Regions from separate parts of the Bacillus sp. EA-CB0995 genome, predicted to be linked through region 1. Evidence: riboswitches for the same ligand, from Rfam matches in the RefSeq annotation. Region 1 holds a riboswitch; the other holds the start of a gene.
The links. Region 1 has a riboswitch for FMN ahead of ACEWFJ_RS17265 (ECF transporter S component). Riboswitches for the same ligand answer to the same signal wherever they lie in the genome.
Positions count from the first base shown of each region.

Region 2: linked by a shared signal. The riboswitch ahead of ribD (bifunctional diaminohydroxyphosphoribosylaminopyrimidine deaminase/5-amino-6-(5-phosphoribosylamino)uracil reductase RibD) and the one ahead of ACEWFJ_RS17265 (ECF transporter S component) in region 1 are both predicted to bind FMN.

Region 1 covers NZ_CP169269.1:3,331,877-3,342,362, reverse strand. Annotated here, with positions in the region: gene ACEWFJ_RS17280 (cob(I)yrinic acid a,c-diamide adenosyltransferase) at 1-205, shown strand, start outside; gene ACEWFJ_RS17275 (peptidoglycan DD-metalloendopeptidase family protein) at 291-905, shown strand; gene ACEWFJ_RS17270 (hypothetical protein) at 938-1,621, opposite strand; FMN riboswitch at 1,985-2,121, shown strand; gene ACEWFJ_RS17265 (ECF transporter S component) at 2,288-2,866, shown strand; gene ACEWFJ_RS17260 (ferredoxin) at 3,170-3,418, opposite strand; gene ACEWFJ_RS17255 (YpbB family protein) at 3,652-4,713, shown strand; partial or broken gene ACEWFJ_RS17250 (RecQ family ATP-dependent DNA helicase) at 4,703-6,227, shown strand; gene ACEWFJ_RS17245 (lysostaphin resistance A-like protein) at 6,227-6,838, shown strand; partial or broken gene ACEWFJ_RS17240 (LysM peptidoglycan-binding domain-containing protein) at 6,813-7,303, shown strand; partial or broken gene ACEWFJ_RS17235 (metallophosphoesterase) at 7,455-8,230, shown strand; gene ACEWFJ_RS17230 (MerR family transcriptional regulator) at 8,258-9,157, shown strand; gene ACEWFJ_RS17225 (genetic competence negative regulator) at 9,235-9,840, shown strand; gene gudB (NAD-specific glutamate dehydrogenase) at 10,085-10,486, shown strand, end outside.
Region 2 covers NZ_CP169269.1:1,530,509-1,535,288, reverse strand. Annotated here, with positions in the region: gene ACEWFJ_RS08075 (DUF4352 domain-containing protein) at 1-385, opposite strand, end outside; gene ACEWFJ_RS08070 (DUF2552 family protein) at 726-968, opposite strand; gene ACEWFJ_RS08065 (CDGSH iron-sulfur domain-containing protein) at 1,112-1,315, shown strand; gene crcB (fluoride efflux transporter CrcB) at 1,349-1,702, opposite strand; gene crcB (fluoride efflux transporter CrcB) at 1,641-2,105, opposite strand; FMN riboswitch at 2,273-2,416, shown strand; gene ribD (bifunctional diaminohydroxyphosphoribosylaminopyrimidine deaminase/5-amino-6-(5-phosphoribosylamino)uracil reductase RibD) at 2,718-3,830, shown strand; partial or broken gene ribE (riboflavin synthase) at 3,811-4,341, shown strand; gene ACEWFJ_RS08040 (bifunctional 3,4-dihydroxy-2-butanone-4-phosphate synthase/GTP cyclohydrolase II) at 4,468-4,780, shown strand, end outside.

The DNA of each region.
Region 1 (10,486 bases):
TATTACACGAAGAGCAGAACGTTGTATTGTTGCTTTAAAGAAACAAGATGAGATTAATGAATATGTTTTGCAATATGTAAATCGCTTATCGGATTATTTATTTGCAGTTGCAAGAGTTGTGAATGCTCGTTCGAATGTGAAAGATATAGAATATGAAAGAAGCGCGATTGTATTTCGAGATAAGGAGGAGAAGAAAGAGAAATAGGCTCTTTCTTTTTTTGTATACTTTTTGCTATAATCAACCAAAATAGAGAAAGTGTGATTGTTATTTAGAAAACGGAGGATTTATAATGAAAGCTTTAAAAATCATTTTGCTTTTCTTTTGTGTCTTTTTTATAGCACAAACAGAAGGTGCTGCTGAAGAAAAGCGGTGGGCATGGCCGGTAGAGGGGAGAATTAGTGATTATTTTGGAACGAGAAATGGAAAACATTTTGGGATTGATATTGCTGCACCGATCGGCACTTCAATAGCAGCTATGCAAGATGGTGTTGTAACAAGATCTTATTTTTCTGATAGCTACGGGCATGTTGTGTTTATTAAACATGAAGATTATGAAGCTGTATATGCCCATATGAATAAACGACTTGTGAAAGAAGGAGATGTAGTTTTACAAGGGCAAAAAATTGGTCAAGTAGGGAATACAGGACAATCGAATGGTGCTCACTTACATTTAGAAGTTCATAAAGGGGCTTGGACGATAGCGAAAACAAATGCAGTGAATCCGCTGCGAATGATTCAAGAAAAGCCTAATACGGTAGCATCCGCTTCTGTATATGTCGTGCAAAAAGGTGATACATTGATCAGTATTGCTAGGAAGTTCGGTACAACTGTTGAAGAATTAAAAGTGAAAAATTATTTGCAAAAAGACACTATTTATCCGTCGCAAAAATTACATATTAATTGAAAAAGAGCTAGGAAGACTAGCTCTTTCGTTTGTTACCAAAAAATAAAGATACATGCAAATCCAGCGATTATTAAATAGCTATAATAATAAAACACTTTAGCTCGTGTTTTTTCTGTTGTTCTAAATAAGACAAGAGTAGGTTCAATAAGACCGATAGCGAAACAAAGAAGACCGAGCAGCATACAGCCGAGAGACAGCGAATACAAAGCAATTTGAATTTGAGATGGGAGAATCAATTTTAATAAAAATGCAATAAGTACAGTATAGCAAATACTCCCAATATACATATTCAATGTTGTATTAGATCGATAACCAGGCAGTTTTTTTAAAAATGATCTGGAAACAATTTCTGTTTCTAAGGATGTATAAGTTTGAATGATTTTTTCTGCCTTTTTTCCTTGATGAAAAAGAGAAAGAATCCAATTTCGTTCTCCTTGAAAGACAAAATGAGTTTTTGTTAAATAATGATCAATTTTGACTTTTCTCCAGCTTTTCCATGGATGTCGTTCGCAAAGTTTTAGTTTACTGTCTGAATTTTTATCATATTGATATACACTAATGCCATCTTCATCAAAAGCAGCATAATATGTATCTCTTGAAAAGTTACCTGAGTCAAGAGGACAATAGAACAGCAATTCCTTTTTTAAATAAAAGTATTCTTTGCGAAGATTTTTTTTCATAATTTCTCGAATAGGCTGTTTCTTTTCTTTACTCATGACATTTCCTCCATTGTAAGAAAATGCTGTTTTTCTTAACAATATCATATCTTATCACTTTCACGTATAAATGGCTAGAGAATTGTGGACAAAAAAGAACAAACACGAAAATTTGTTCCTTTTTGTCGTATTATTTACTTATTGTTAGAATAGCATGCAATTATGAGGATGTGACTGGATAAAGAAAATTTCCCTCAGTGGAAGTTTTCTTTATCCCCGGCCTATCTTCTTCGCTTTTCTCTGCATCTTGAGGTGGGGGACTGCTAAGTATAAGAAGGTGTTGCGCAATGTGAGTGAAAAAGAAGCATTTTCATTCACATTGTTTTAAAATTGTTGTATAATGATGAGGAAAATAGAATATCGGTCTATCTTCGGGGCAGGGTGAAAATCCCGACCGGCGGTGATGAACGTGTATTTTTGTTCTAAGCCCGCGAGCCGTTAAGGCAGGATTTGGTGCGATTCCAAAGCCGACAGTACAGTCTGGATGGGAGAAGATGGAGGTTCGAGCGTTCAAAAAAGATAAATGTTTGAACGTTTGTTTGATGTGCCTAAAATTTCTCCCTTTGCGTTTCGGACGCGAAGGGTTTTTTCATGCAGGAATATATTTAGGCATAGCAGAGCCTTTCCACTTTCCATGAGATGATCGATGGAAAAGGAGAGAGAAACATGAAACAACAGAAGAGTGTAGTACAAATGATGAGCGTTGCGATGCTAAGCAGCATTGCGTATTTATTAATGATGCTGGATTTTCCACTTCCAGGGCTGCCGCCGTTTTTGCAAATTGATTTTAGTGATGTCCCAGCATTAATTGCAGCCATTACTTTTGGGCCAATTTCAGGTGTAATTGTAGAAGGGATAAAAAACGTCCTGTATTATGGTATTCAAGGCGATTTAACGGGCGTACCTGTAGGAGAAGTGGCGAATTTTGTTGCTGGATGTCTCTTTATTCTTCCGGCATCTCTTTTATTCCGTAAACATCGCACAGTAAAAAGTTTAACAACAGGATTAATGTTCGGAACAATTATGATGACAGTAATTATGAGTGTATTAAATTATTTCATCATTTTTCCAGCTTACACTTGGTTCTTAGGTCAACCTGCTATGTCTAACGATGCAATGCGTCAAATAATTGTAGCGGGAATTTTACCTTTTAATATAATTAAAGGAATTATAGTAACAATTATTTTTGTTCCTTTATTTTCTCGATTAAAAGTATGGGTATTTGCGAAAATGAAAAATGCATAATATAGAAGGTTTTGCATCAGTGGAAGTTTTTCTACTGATGTTTTTTTATCCCGCATTAACGGGCAGTAAGCCCTCCGCTTCAAGATTGTGAGGAACTCGAAGGAGATAGGTGGGGGGATGAAAAAACCACTGATGGAAGTTTCACTTTATCTCGCGTAAGGAGTAGTAAGAGTCTGTTTGATGGGGCTGACCACTAAATTTAGGATGAGTGACTAGTGAAAGTTGTGCTTCATAGAAGAAAATAAAGTGCAAAAAAAATACCCCTCATTATTTGAGGGGTATTTTTTGAAGTCAACAATAAGACTATTCAAATTTTAATGCGTCACCATCGAATGCTTCATCTGCCACTTTAATAGAGTCAGTTGGGCAACCTTCGAATGCATCCATCATATCATCGATTAATACATCTGGAATTTCAACGATACCTTGGTTATCGTCAAGTGTTACGAATGCAATGCCTTCATCATCGTAATCATAAATATCCGGTGCAGCTGCTCCGCAAGCTCCGCATGCAATGCAAGTATCTTTGTCAACGATTGTATATTTTGCCATTTTTGTATACCCCCTAAATAATATGTATATGTATATAAGAACACTGATGAAAAATTATAACCTTATTGTAAAACGGTTTGTGAAACTTTTCAATATAAAATTATAATGATAATTCTTATCAATTGAGTGTGTCAACTAATTTCTATAGTTGTACATAAAATTTTAAAAATATCTAAATAAGATGCATTTTGTTACAATGAAAGTAGAAGTAGACTGAAAGGGTGGAAGAAGCGTTGCAGCTACAATATACCGTACTATACTGTTTGAAACAATTAAAAGGTGAACGAACGGTTTCTTCTATTTATCACCTTTTAAAAGGGAAACGTTCTTCACAAACATTGCAAGATGGGAATATGTTTCATCTTTCCTTTTTGTTTAGTGTATATAAATCTTTAAGACGTCATGATTATGATAAACAGATTGAAGCATTATTAAACAAGCAACTTATTACATGTGTGCATGAAAATACTTACATTTTATCGGAAATGGGAGAGAAACAAGTAAACGAATGGGAAAAATTCTTTTCTTTCCCGAAATATTTACACGGTTTGCAATACGGCGAACTTGGAGAGCGCTTTTGGAAAAGGTTATCCTTAAGTGTGCAAACTGTATCTAATTTGAAACAAAAATATGTGAAATTCCTTCCAATTCAGCAAGATACAGAAATCACGATGTGGGTAAAACAATTTATTATGAACTCTCCTGTTTCAAGAGGACAATTAGCGGAACAGTTATATAAAGAAATAAATTCAATATTAATGTATGTTACCTCTCTAGAAGCAACCATTTTCGTATATCGTCTAACAGGATACCATCGTATTGGTTATACAACAGATCAACTTGGAAATATGATGAAACAAGATGCGTTTCGAGTATATCTTTTATTTTGGGGAACGACTCATTTCATCATTCAACATGTACAAAGTCATCAGCAGAATTTTCCGTTATTGGCACAAATTATTGCGTATCCGAATGAAAAAGCAGATTTATTTAGTATATCAACACAAAAAACATATCAACTATGGAAGCAAGGACGAACTATGGAGGAAATTGCTAGGATAAGAAAATTAAAAGTGGCGACAATTGAGGACCATATTGTAGAAATTGCATTGCGTGAAAAAGAATTTCAGGTGGAGCAATTTGTAGAAAAAGAAAAAATGAAACAAATACAGAAAATGATTGAGAAGTTACAAACGCGGAAGCTGCGAGTCTTGAAACAAGCTGCTGGAGAGCATGTTTCCTATTTTGAAATTCGTCTTGTATTAGCGCGAGTAGGGGGATTACATGAAGCTTGAAGATATTTTATATCAGTGGTTTGGGTACCGGACATTTCGGCCAGGACAAAAGGAAGTTATTGCAGACTTATTAAATGGAAATTCTGTTGTAGCGATGCTGCCAACTGGAGGGGGAAATCGCTCTGTTATCAGCTTCCAGGATTTATACAAGATGGAACGGTACTCATTGTTTCACCGCTATTGTCATTAATGGAAGATCAAGTTACACAGTTAAAATACATTGTGAAAAATCAAGTTATTGCTTTTAACAGCTTTCGAACAATGGCAGAGAAAAAAGAAGCTATGCGGCGGTTGCATTCCTATAAATTTGTATTCGTGTCTCCTGAAATGCTGCAATCAGATGTGTTGCTAAAAGAATTAAGGAAAATTCATATCTCTTTATTTGTTGTGGACGAAGCACATTGTATTTCTCAATGGGGATATGATTTTCGAACAGATTATAAAAAGCTAGATCAAGTTATTGCATCGATGGGCTATCCTAAGGTTCTTGCTTTAACAGCTACTGCTACGAAAGAAGTATTACAAGATATTATTGAAAGTTTAAATTTGAAAGATGTGAGGCAGCATTTATATTCAATTGATCGCCCTAATATTGCTATGAAAGTAGAATTTGTACAAACCATTCAAGAGAAAAAGAAGTGCTGTTATCTCATGTGAAATATTTACAAAGTCCTGGCATTATTTATTGTTCGAGTAGAGCTTGGACTGAACGTCTTGCAGCGTATTTAAGAAGTGAAGGGATTGAAGATGTTGCGCATTATCATGGTGGAATGGAACATGAAGAACGGATGTTAATTCAGCAACAATTTATGAATGATCAACTCCAGCTCGTTGTGTGTACAAGTGCATTTGGTATGGGAGTAAATAAGCAAAACACACGCTATATTATTCATTTTCATTATCCGACAAATATAGAGTCTTATTTGCAAGAGATTGGACGGGCAGGTAGAGATGGAGAGCCAAGCATTGCCATTTTGTTATGTAGTCCCCTTGATCATGAGTTGCCAATCTCCATTATTGAAGAAGAATTACCAAATGAACAACAAATACGCTTTTTATTTTCTTTATTACGAGAAACAATGTTTCAAGCCCAAGTATTACCGTTAGAAGGTGTAGAAGAAATTTGCTACAATACAGCAGGATTGAGTGAACAACATTGGCGATTTATTCGGTATCATTTTGAAAAGATGAAAATCATACAACGTAGAGAATTGATGATTGAATCCTTGTCAGATGAAGCGGAGCGGAAGTTAATTGCAGAAGTGAAAACTCGGCTTTATAATAAATACGGTCAACTAGAAACGATGAAAGAATGGATGCGACGAACGGATTGTAAAAGAGAAGCAATTCTTTCCCAGTTTGGATATGTAAAGGAAACGCAGCCGGAAAATTGCTGTGACTATTGCGGGATTCATATAGAAGATTATAAAAAAAGACAAGCAAGGCAACCTGTTTTCGACTATAATTGGGAAACAGAGTTACAATTGCTCTTCGGATTCAGAATGGAGGAATGATGGATATACGCAGGACAAGTATTGAAGACATGAGTCTAAAAGAAATCCGACTTAATTTATATATTACGCAAGCGATCATTATATGTATTGGAATCTTGTTAGCGTATATATTATTTCCGAGTATGGACGCATTTCTAGCTTTGTGGAAATGGGATTTTTCATCTATTTTTCTAATAGGTGGCGGAGTAGCTTGTGTGATTGTTTTATTTGATTATATTGCGATGCATTTTTTTCCTGAATCGTGGTTTGATGATGGCGGGATTAATGATCGTATGTTTCAAGGAATGTCTGTTTTCCGCGTGTTCGCTGTTACCCTTTTAATTGGAATAGCAGAAGAGTTTTTATTTCGTGGCGTGATACAAACGTATTTTGGCTTAATTTTTGCGAGTGTTGTATTTGCAGTTTTACATATTCGTTATATTACTAAGCCGTTTTTATTTTGTTTTGTATTGATGATTAGTAGTGTATTTGGTTTTGTATTTCAATGGACTGGTAATTTACTGATCACGATTTTTGCGCATTTTTTAGTCGATTTCATAATGGGATTGCAATTAAGAAAGCAAACGGAAGATGGTGGTGACCGATATGGCGAAGCAGACAACAGAGTTTGAAGAGAACATGAAAGAGTCAACGGAAAAAGAAGGAGAGGGTTTACCGCCTCGTAGTGAAGTCCATAAAGACAAGAAAAAATCAAAATTTAAAATAAAGCACTTTTTTGTTCGGATTTTAACATTATTATTTATTCTTCTTCCAATAAGTATTTTATGGTATACAGAGCGTTACATGGAGGGGAAGCAAGCGGCGGAATCGAGTGCCAATTCTGAAAAAAGTGCATTTGAAGTTATTTTTTTGATTCAAAAAAGAAAACCGATAATGAATCAAAGTCATCACCATCAGAGACATTTCAGTTTCATACAGTGCAAGAGGGAGAAACGCTCGAAGATATTGCAAAGAAATATTTTCCGAATGAAGATGGGATAGCGATTATAAAGAAATATAATGAAGTAGCAGAAGACTTAGAACCAGGGCAAGTGTTAAAAATTCCGAAGAAGTCAGAACCAGAACCGAAAAAATAAAGTGAACCTTCCGTCAGCGGGAGACCTTACTGCCCGCGAATGACGAGATGAAGAAAAACCTTCTACAGAAGTAGAGGGTTTTTCTTCACTTGCTGGGGTGATGTGTTATTATGTGGTTAGATTTTGGTAAGAGGAAAGATGAGGAAAGTGTATGACATGGGGATTACTAGGTTGTTTCATATTATGCGTTGTGATTGTTTGCTTTGTTATGATGTATAGAGAAGCGATGCGTGATACATTGTTAGAACACACCGTATCGTTTGCGGAGTTTCCAATTAGTTTTGGAGAAGTACGAATTTTTTTATTTCGGATATTCACAGAAGAACGATTTCTCAAACTTTAATACAGCAAGTGAAAGGGAAAGTAGATCTCGTTATTATAGGTGGAGATTTAGCTGAACAAGGGGTACCGCTAACACGAGTAGTTGATAATATTAAACGGTTAAATGAAATGGGACAAGTGTATTTTGTTTGGGGGAATAATGACTATGAAATTGATTTTCACGAATTAGACGCGTTGCTTCTTCAAAATGGAGTGAAAATTTTAGACAATACAGGGATCTTATTTGAATCAGAGTTTGGAGAAAAGATATGGTTACTAGGTGTTGACGATGTAAGTTTGAAACGTGATCGTTTAGATTTAGCATTAGCAGATTGTGAAGAAGAGGGATTTCGTATCCTTGTGAGTCATAATCCTGATATCGTATATAAATTAAATGGAACGGAAAATATCTCCTGTGTATTAAGTGGTCACACGCATGGTGGACAAATTCGGTTATTTCATTTTACACGTTTTTTGAAAGGTGGAATTTATGAATATCCACATACGACTTTGTTTGTAAGTAATGGTTATGGAACAACACTTGTACCATTGCGATTTCGTGCTCCTGCACAAACACATTTGATTACATTACAAAGAAAAGATTGACGTTGTTTTTTTAAGGTGGGAAGAGATATGCCAAGTTCAATAGGTAAATATAATATTAAAGTGGTGTCAAATATGCTCGGCATACATCCAGGAACATTGCGAGCTTGGGAAAGACGGTATCAAATCATTGCACCGAAGCGTAATAATGCTGGACACAGATTATATACAGAAGAACATGTTCAAATATTAAAGTGGCTAATTAACAAAGTGAATCAAGGGTTTACCATTGGACAAGCGGTTAGTTTATTAGAAAATAATCAATTACAAAATCACAATTTATCAGAAATAGAATATAATAAAGTAGAACTTTTAGTAGACGATATCCTTTATTCTTTGTTAAAATTTGATGAAATGCAAGCTCTCGAGTTACTGGATGAAGCTTTTAGTATTTTTTCTATAGATAAAGTAATTGCAGATGTGTTAATAAAATTGCTTGTAAGGTTAAAAGATATGCGCTTGAATGAAAAAATAACAAGTGCAGAAGACCGGTATGCGACTTCGTTTTTACGCTCGCGTATCGGAATGATGCATCATAGTATGCACATTAATACAGGACTACCAAAGGTGCTTTCTATATGCGCTCCAGGGGAATTATGTGAACTTGGATTATTTATTTTTACAACATATTTGCGTCGAAAAGGTTATCCAGTAATCTATATTGGGACAGGCATAGAAGAAGCTGATATTGATGATGTAATCAAACAAGTAAATCCTAAAATCTTGTTTATTTCTTGTACAATAAAAGAAAATGTAATGACAAGTGTTCAACTTGCAAAGAGATTACATGAACAATATGCAAACCTTTGTGTTGGGCTTAGCGGTTTTGCCTTTGAGTTTACTTCTGATGAAGAAAACGAAGAGACTCGTAACTGGTTTGTTGGGGATACGAAAGAAGAATGGGATGAATGGTTAAAAATGTCAGAATAGTTGTTCGGAAAGAACCATCTATTTTCTGTTTCATATAATAAAAATTAGATGCAACGGTTGCGTAAGGAGGTTACGGGATGAGGTTGGAACGTTTAAATTACAATAAAATTAAAATCTTTCTGACGTTCGACGATTTGTCAGAACGTGGACTTACAAAGGAAGATTTATGGAAAAATGCGCCGAAAGTACAACAACTGTTTCGAGATATGATGCAAGAAGCGAATAAAGAGCTCGGCTTTGAAGCGGATGGTCCAATTGCGGTAGAGGTGTTTTCGTTGCAAGCACAAGGTATGGTTGTTATTGTTACGAAAGAAAATCAAGAGTCAGATACGGAAGAAGAATTTCAAGATGAATATATTGAAATGCAAGTTACTCTTGATGAGAGCGAACATATACTATACGAATTTGCTTCATTGGAGGATGTAATTGCATTAGCGGGTCGTTTATATAATCTTGGAGTAACCGGTGGAAAGCTTTATGCGTGGCAAAATCGTTTTTATCTATGGTTAGAAGAAGATTCTACTATGTTATTGAAAGAAGATATGATTGCCATTTTAGCAGAGTTTGGAAACTCTTCTACAATTACAATTTATCGAATGATGGAATATGGAAAAGAACTTATGGCGAATGAAGCAATTGAGCAAATATATAAGTATTTTATCACAAAAGAAAACCTCAGCTAAGTGATACAGTTGAGGTTTTTCTTTATGTGAAATATTTAATCATTATATAAAAAAATATTAGTTTTTAACGTATTTCGCTTTTCTAAAAAGAATAAAAAGACTATAATGATATTGAAAACGTTTGCAAAAAATAAAAAGGTTTGTATATATTTGTTAGCGTTTTCTCTTGCATTCCTATTTTAAGAGTGTATACTAGGCAATGAAGGTTTACTAAACAAGTGAAATTACAGGGGGTTTACTTACTATGGTAGCCGAAAAGGGAGCTCAAACACAAACACAAACACAACAAAGAGAACAACACTTCGAACTGTTGAATTCGACACAAATTGTTATTAAAGAAGCCCTAGAGAAATTGGGTTATCCAAACGAGGTATATGAGTTACTTAAAGAACCGATTCGTATGATGACAGTAAAGATTCCAGTTCGTATGGATGATGGAACTGTTAAAATATTTACAGGATATCGTGCTCAGCATAATGATGCTGTTGGTCCAACAAAAGGCGGTATCCGCTTCCATCCAAATGTAACGGAAAACGAAGTAAAGGCACTTTCGATTTGGATGAGTTTAAAATGTGGTATTGTTGATCTGCCGTATGGTGGAGGTAAAGGTGGTATCATTTGTGACCCACGTGAAATGTCTTTCCGT
Region 2 (4,780 bases), 1.8 Mb from region 1:
CTTTAGGCATTTCAAATATAATGCTCGTTTGCAATGAATCGTATGATTTTAGCCTTCTATCATGCAATGTACTTGGATTCCTTTTCGTTTGAACGGCCCCGTATATTTTTCCAGTCATTGAAATAACATTAAACTGAGCAGGTTTAACAACAATACTTTTGTTTCTATTGTTTTCTAAAGAAAAGTTTATAACAAGAAGTGTGTGGTTTTGTTTCGCAGTCCACACATCATAATGCGCTACACGGCTTATATTTTTAATATCAAATTCGATTTGATCGGCGGATAAAACCCCTTTGACACTTGATTTATTAACCTGTTCCTCTCTATTACATCCGGCAATACAAAAACACATGATGATACTTATTATACTCAATCGTTTCCGCAACAACTTCCACCTTCTTTTGCTGTTTCTATCGATTGTATGATGTACACATTGTACGTTTTTATACATATGAAATACAGTGAAACTTCCATCAGTAGGGGCTTCATCCCCCACTGATGGTTAGTTGAACCAATCGAGCTTTTACGGGCAGTTATCCCCCACCTATCTTCTTCGCTCTTCTCTGAATCTTGAGGTGAAGGTATTACTGCCCACGAATAGCGGGATAAAACCTGTGAAATTATACAAAAAGGCTAATTCATCCCTTAATGAATTAGCCTTTTTCCTATCTCAACCAACAACAGAAGTCTTATTATATCAAGTACCTACTAATAGCAAGCTTATGTTACGCCAATACGTCTGTAACTTGATCCATATTTTCAGAAATCCATTTTACCGCTTCATCAAGTGATAGGAACTCTGTTGTTTGAAATGTGACTTCATCTTGTAATAACCATACATCCTTCACTTCTTGCTGCACACCAGCAATCGACCAATGAAGTAAGCTGTATGGATGATTATCGTTTAAAAACGATACCCACGTTCGCTCTTTTGCAATGTTTTGTAATGTACGTAATTGTTTGTTCATGTTTATATTCACCTTAATATCTTTTCAGTATATAACTTATTATATCATTTCTATTTTCTCACAAAAAGCATTGTTTCTAAACATTGTCAAGTAATTCTAGTAAGTATATGATAGACATAAGCGTTTGGTAAGGAGGTGTAACAATGGAGAAAGTACAAATTAAAGTAAATAATAATGGTTCGTTCCGTATTACAGGGGATGTGGAACTAATCGATGCTGAAGGGAATGTATTTCCAGCTAAACCGGCATTTTCTCTATGCCGTTGTGGATTATCCCAAAATATGCCGTATTGCGATGGTTCACATAAAGGAAAATTTGAATCTGTTGTACGTGCACCAAAAGAATAAAAAACACGCGCACAAGAAAATGTGCGCGTATTTTTACATGCTCCCAATATAAAATCCAACAAAAGCACTGCCAATACCTATTCCATAACTTATAACAAAATATAGTAATGCCTTTTTCCCTTCTCGTGTATGTATAAGTTGTATCATTTCTAGTTGATATGTTGAAAACGTCGTAAATGCTCCCATAAATCCTGTACCACATAACAATATCCACATTTTAGCTACTTCAGCACCATTTAACATACCAAGTAAAAATGAGCCGATTATATTTATAAAAAATGTTCCATATGGAAAAGCATTTCCGTACTTTTCTTTCGCTACAGTACTAATAAAAAAACGTGTAATTGCACCGAAGAAGCCCCCGATACTGACAAGTAGAATACTCATATGTTTCCTTCTTCCTCAACCTGCGTTCATACAGCATATTCCCAGCATAAAATCCACTAAAAGCTAAAAGTAATCCCCCTATCATACTTGCGCCCACATATAAAAATGCCATTGTGAATGCTTCATGCTGTAGTAGCTTCAGTGTTTCCACACTAAACGTTGAAAATGTTGTAAACGCACCAATTATTCCTGTACCAACAGCACTTATCATAAGCGGTGAAACTTGTTTCATCCGAAAAACAGACATCGTTAAGAATGCTAATAAAAAGCTACCACTCATATTGATTAACCATGTTGCTAATGGAAAACCAGCAGAAGATGTTGGTTCAAGCAATTGGCCTACTCCATAGCGAGCCAAAGCTCCAATAATACCGCCTATTCCTACAGCAATATATTTTTTCATACTCTCACCTCGTTTTAAACACGATATAAAACCTTTGCTACACTAGTATAGCAAATTAATCCTGCCGCTAATGCAGCTTTAGCTTCTCCTTTATTTTCATGCAATTCTTCACATTTAAATATTTTTTTATGGCCTTTTTTCTTTTCTGTGCTATAATGTGAGCAAACAGCATTCTTCGGGGTCGGGTGAAATTCCCAACCGGCGGTGATGAAGTTCACACTTCTAAGTCCGTGACCCGCTTTCAAGTTGAAAACGGTGGATCTAGTGAGAATCTAGAACCGACAGTATAGTCTGGATGGGAGAAGGATATGTTTTCTAGTACGTATAATAGGATACAACGTTTATTTCAGCATGTGCATTTGTATTGTTTATTTTTAAACATACACTTGTTTTCTTTCGTATACCATTTGGTTCGCTGCTGAAATAACGGGATAACACTAGCATGTGAAAAAATCGATATTTGCTAGGCTTCTTTTCTACGCAAACATATCAATAATTGCTAGGTTTCTTAAGCATACTCTCGTATCCTTCTTATATTTCTAGAAACATCGTCTCTCTCACCCCAAGGATTATGTCCTTGGGGTTTTTTGATTTTTTAAGAGAGGTGAGTTTATGACAGATCAAGAATATATGGCACTTGCTTTGCAATTAGCAAAAAATACAGCTGGTCAAACAAGTCCTAATCCAATGGTCGGTGCTGTTGTTGTAAAAGATGGAAATATCATTGGAGTAGGAGCTCATTTACGAGCTGGAACTGAACACGCTGAAGTTCACGCTCTACACATGGCGGGTGAAAACGCCCATGGTGCAACAGTATATGTAACGTTAGAACCATGCAGTCATCATGGAAGAACCCCACCTTGCTGTGATTTACTTATAAAAAAGAACGTAAGCCGAGTAGTCATTGCAGTGCTCGATAGTAATCCGCTTGTTTCAGGTCAAGGTGTCAAGCGTTTACAAGAGGCTGGAATTGACGTAACAATTGGTGTACTCGAAAAGGAAGCAAAAGAATTAAATCGTTACTTTTTTCACTACATGAAAACAAAGCGTCCATTTGTAACCTTAAAAACAGCAATGAGTCTAGATGGAAAAATCGCTACTCGTACAGGAGAAAGTAAATGGATTACAGGTGAAGCATCGCGGGCTGATGTACATCGTTATCGTCATACACACGATGCCATTCTTGTTGGTGTAAATACAATAATTGCTGATAATCCGCATTTAACAACGCGCCTTGTAAATGGCGGAAAAAATCCGATTCGCATCGTACTTGATACGCATTTACGAACTCCACTTTCATCCCATGTGATTACAGATGGAGAGGTGCCAACATGGATTGTTGTTGGAAATAGCGTTTCAAAAGAAAAAATTGCAAAATTTCAATCTGATATGGTGTCCGTATTGCAAATGAAGACAAGTAACATTGAAATAAGTGAAATGCTTGATCTTCTTGGAGAAAAAAATATTCTTTCTCTCTTTGTCGAAGGCGGACAAACTATTCATGCGAGTTTCTTAGAAGCGAAATGCTTTCAGGAACTGATTACGTATATTAGTCCAAAACTAATTGGTGGTAAAGATGCTCCAACATGGTTTGGCGGAAATGGTTTCACAAAACTGCAAGATGCACTTACCTTGCACATTCAATCGATGGAACAAATCAGCGATGACATAAAAGTCGTTGCCACACCAAGAAAAGAGGTGCCTTATGTTCACAGGAATTGTTGAGGAACTTGGAACAATTGCTAACATGCAACAAACCGGCGAAGCAATGCAACTTACAATTTCCGCACAAACTATTTTGTCGGATGTAAACTTAGGCGACAGCATTGCTGTAAACGGGATATGTTTAACTGTCACTTCTTTTACAACACACTCTTTTACCGTTGATGTTATGCCGGAGACGATGCGAGCAACTTCGCTGCAAACTCTTAGCCGCGGTTCAGAGGTAAATTTAGAGCAAGCCATGGGTGCAAATGGTCGCTTTGGTGGACATTTCGTTACAGGGCACATTGACGGTATTGGAACAATTATTGATAAAAAACGGAGCTATAATGCCGTATATTACAAAATACAATTACCCAATGAACTACTTCGTTATTGTTTACAAAAAGGATCCGTTGCCATTGATGGTACGAGTCTTACGATTTTTGGTGTTGATGAATCTTCCATCACAATCTCCCTCATTCCACACACATTAAGTCAGTCAGTAATCGGGAAGAAAACTGCCGGCGATATCGTGAATATTGAGTGCGATATGATTGGAAAATATATTGAACGTTTTATTACGCAGGCAGCACCTAAAAAAGCTCGCTTACAGAAAGCTTTTTACAAGACAACGGATTCCTATAAGGGAGGAAATGAAATGTTTCATCGTATTGAAGAAGCGCTAGAAGATTTAAAGCAAGGAAAAGTTGTCATCGTATGTGATGATGAACATAGAGAAAACGAAGGGGATTTTATTGCCTTAGGTGAGTACATTACACCGGAAACAATCAATTTCATGATTACACACGGGCGCGGTCTTGTATGTGTTCCGATTACAGAAGAATATGCCAATCGTTTGGAACTAAAGCCAATGGTTTCAAATAATACAGACTCTCACGGCACTGCCTTTACAGTTAGCATTGATCACATTTCAACAACAACTGGTATTAGTGCTCATGAACGTGCGACAA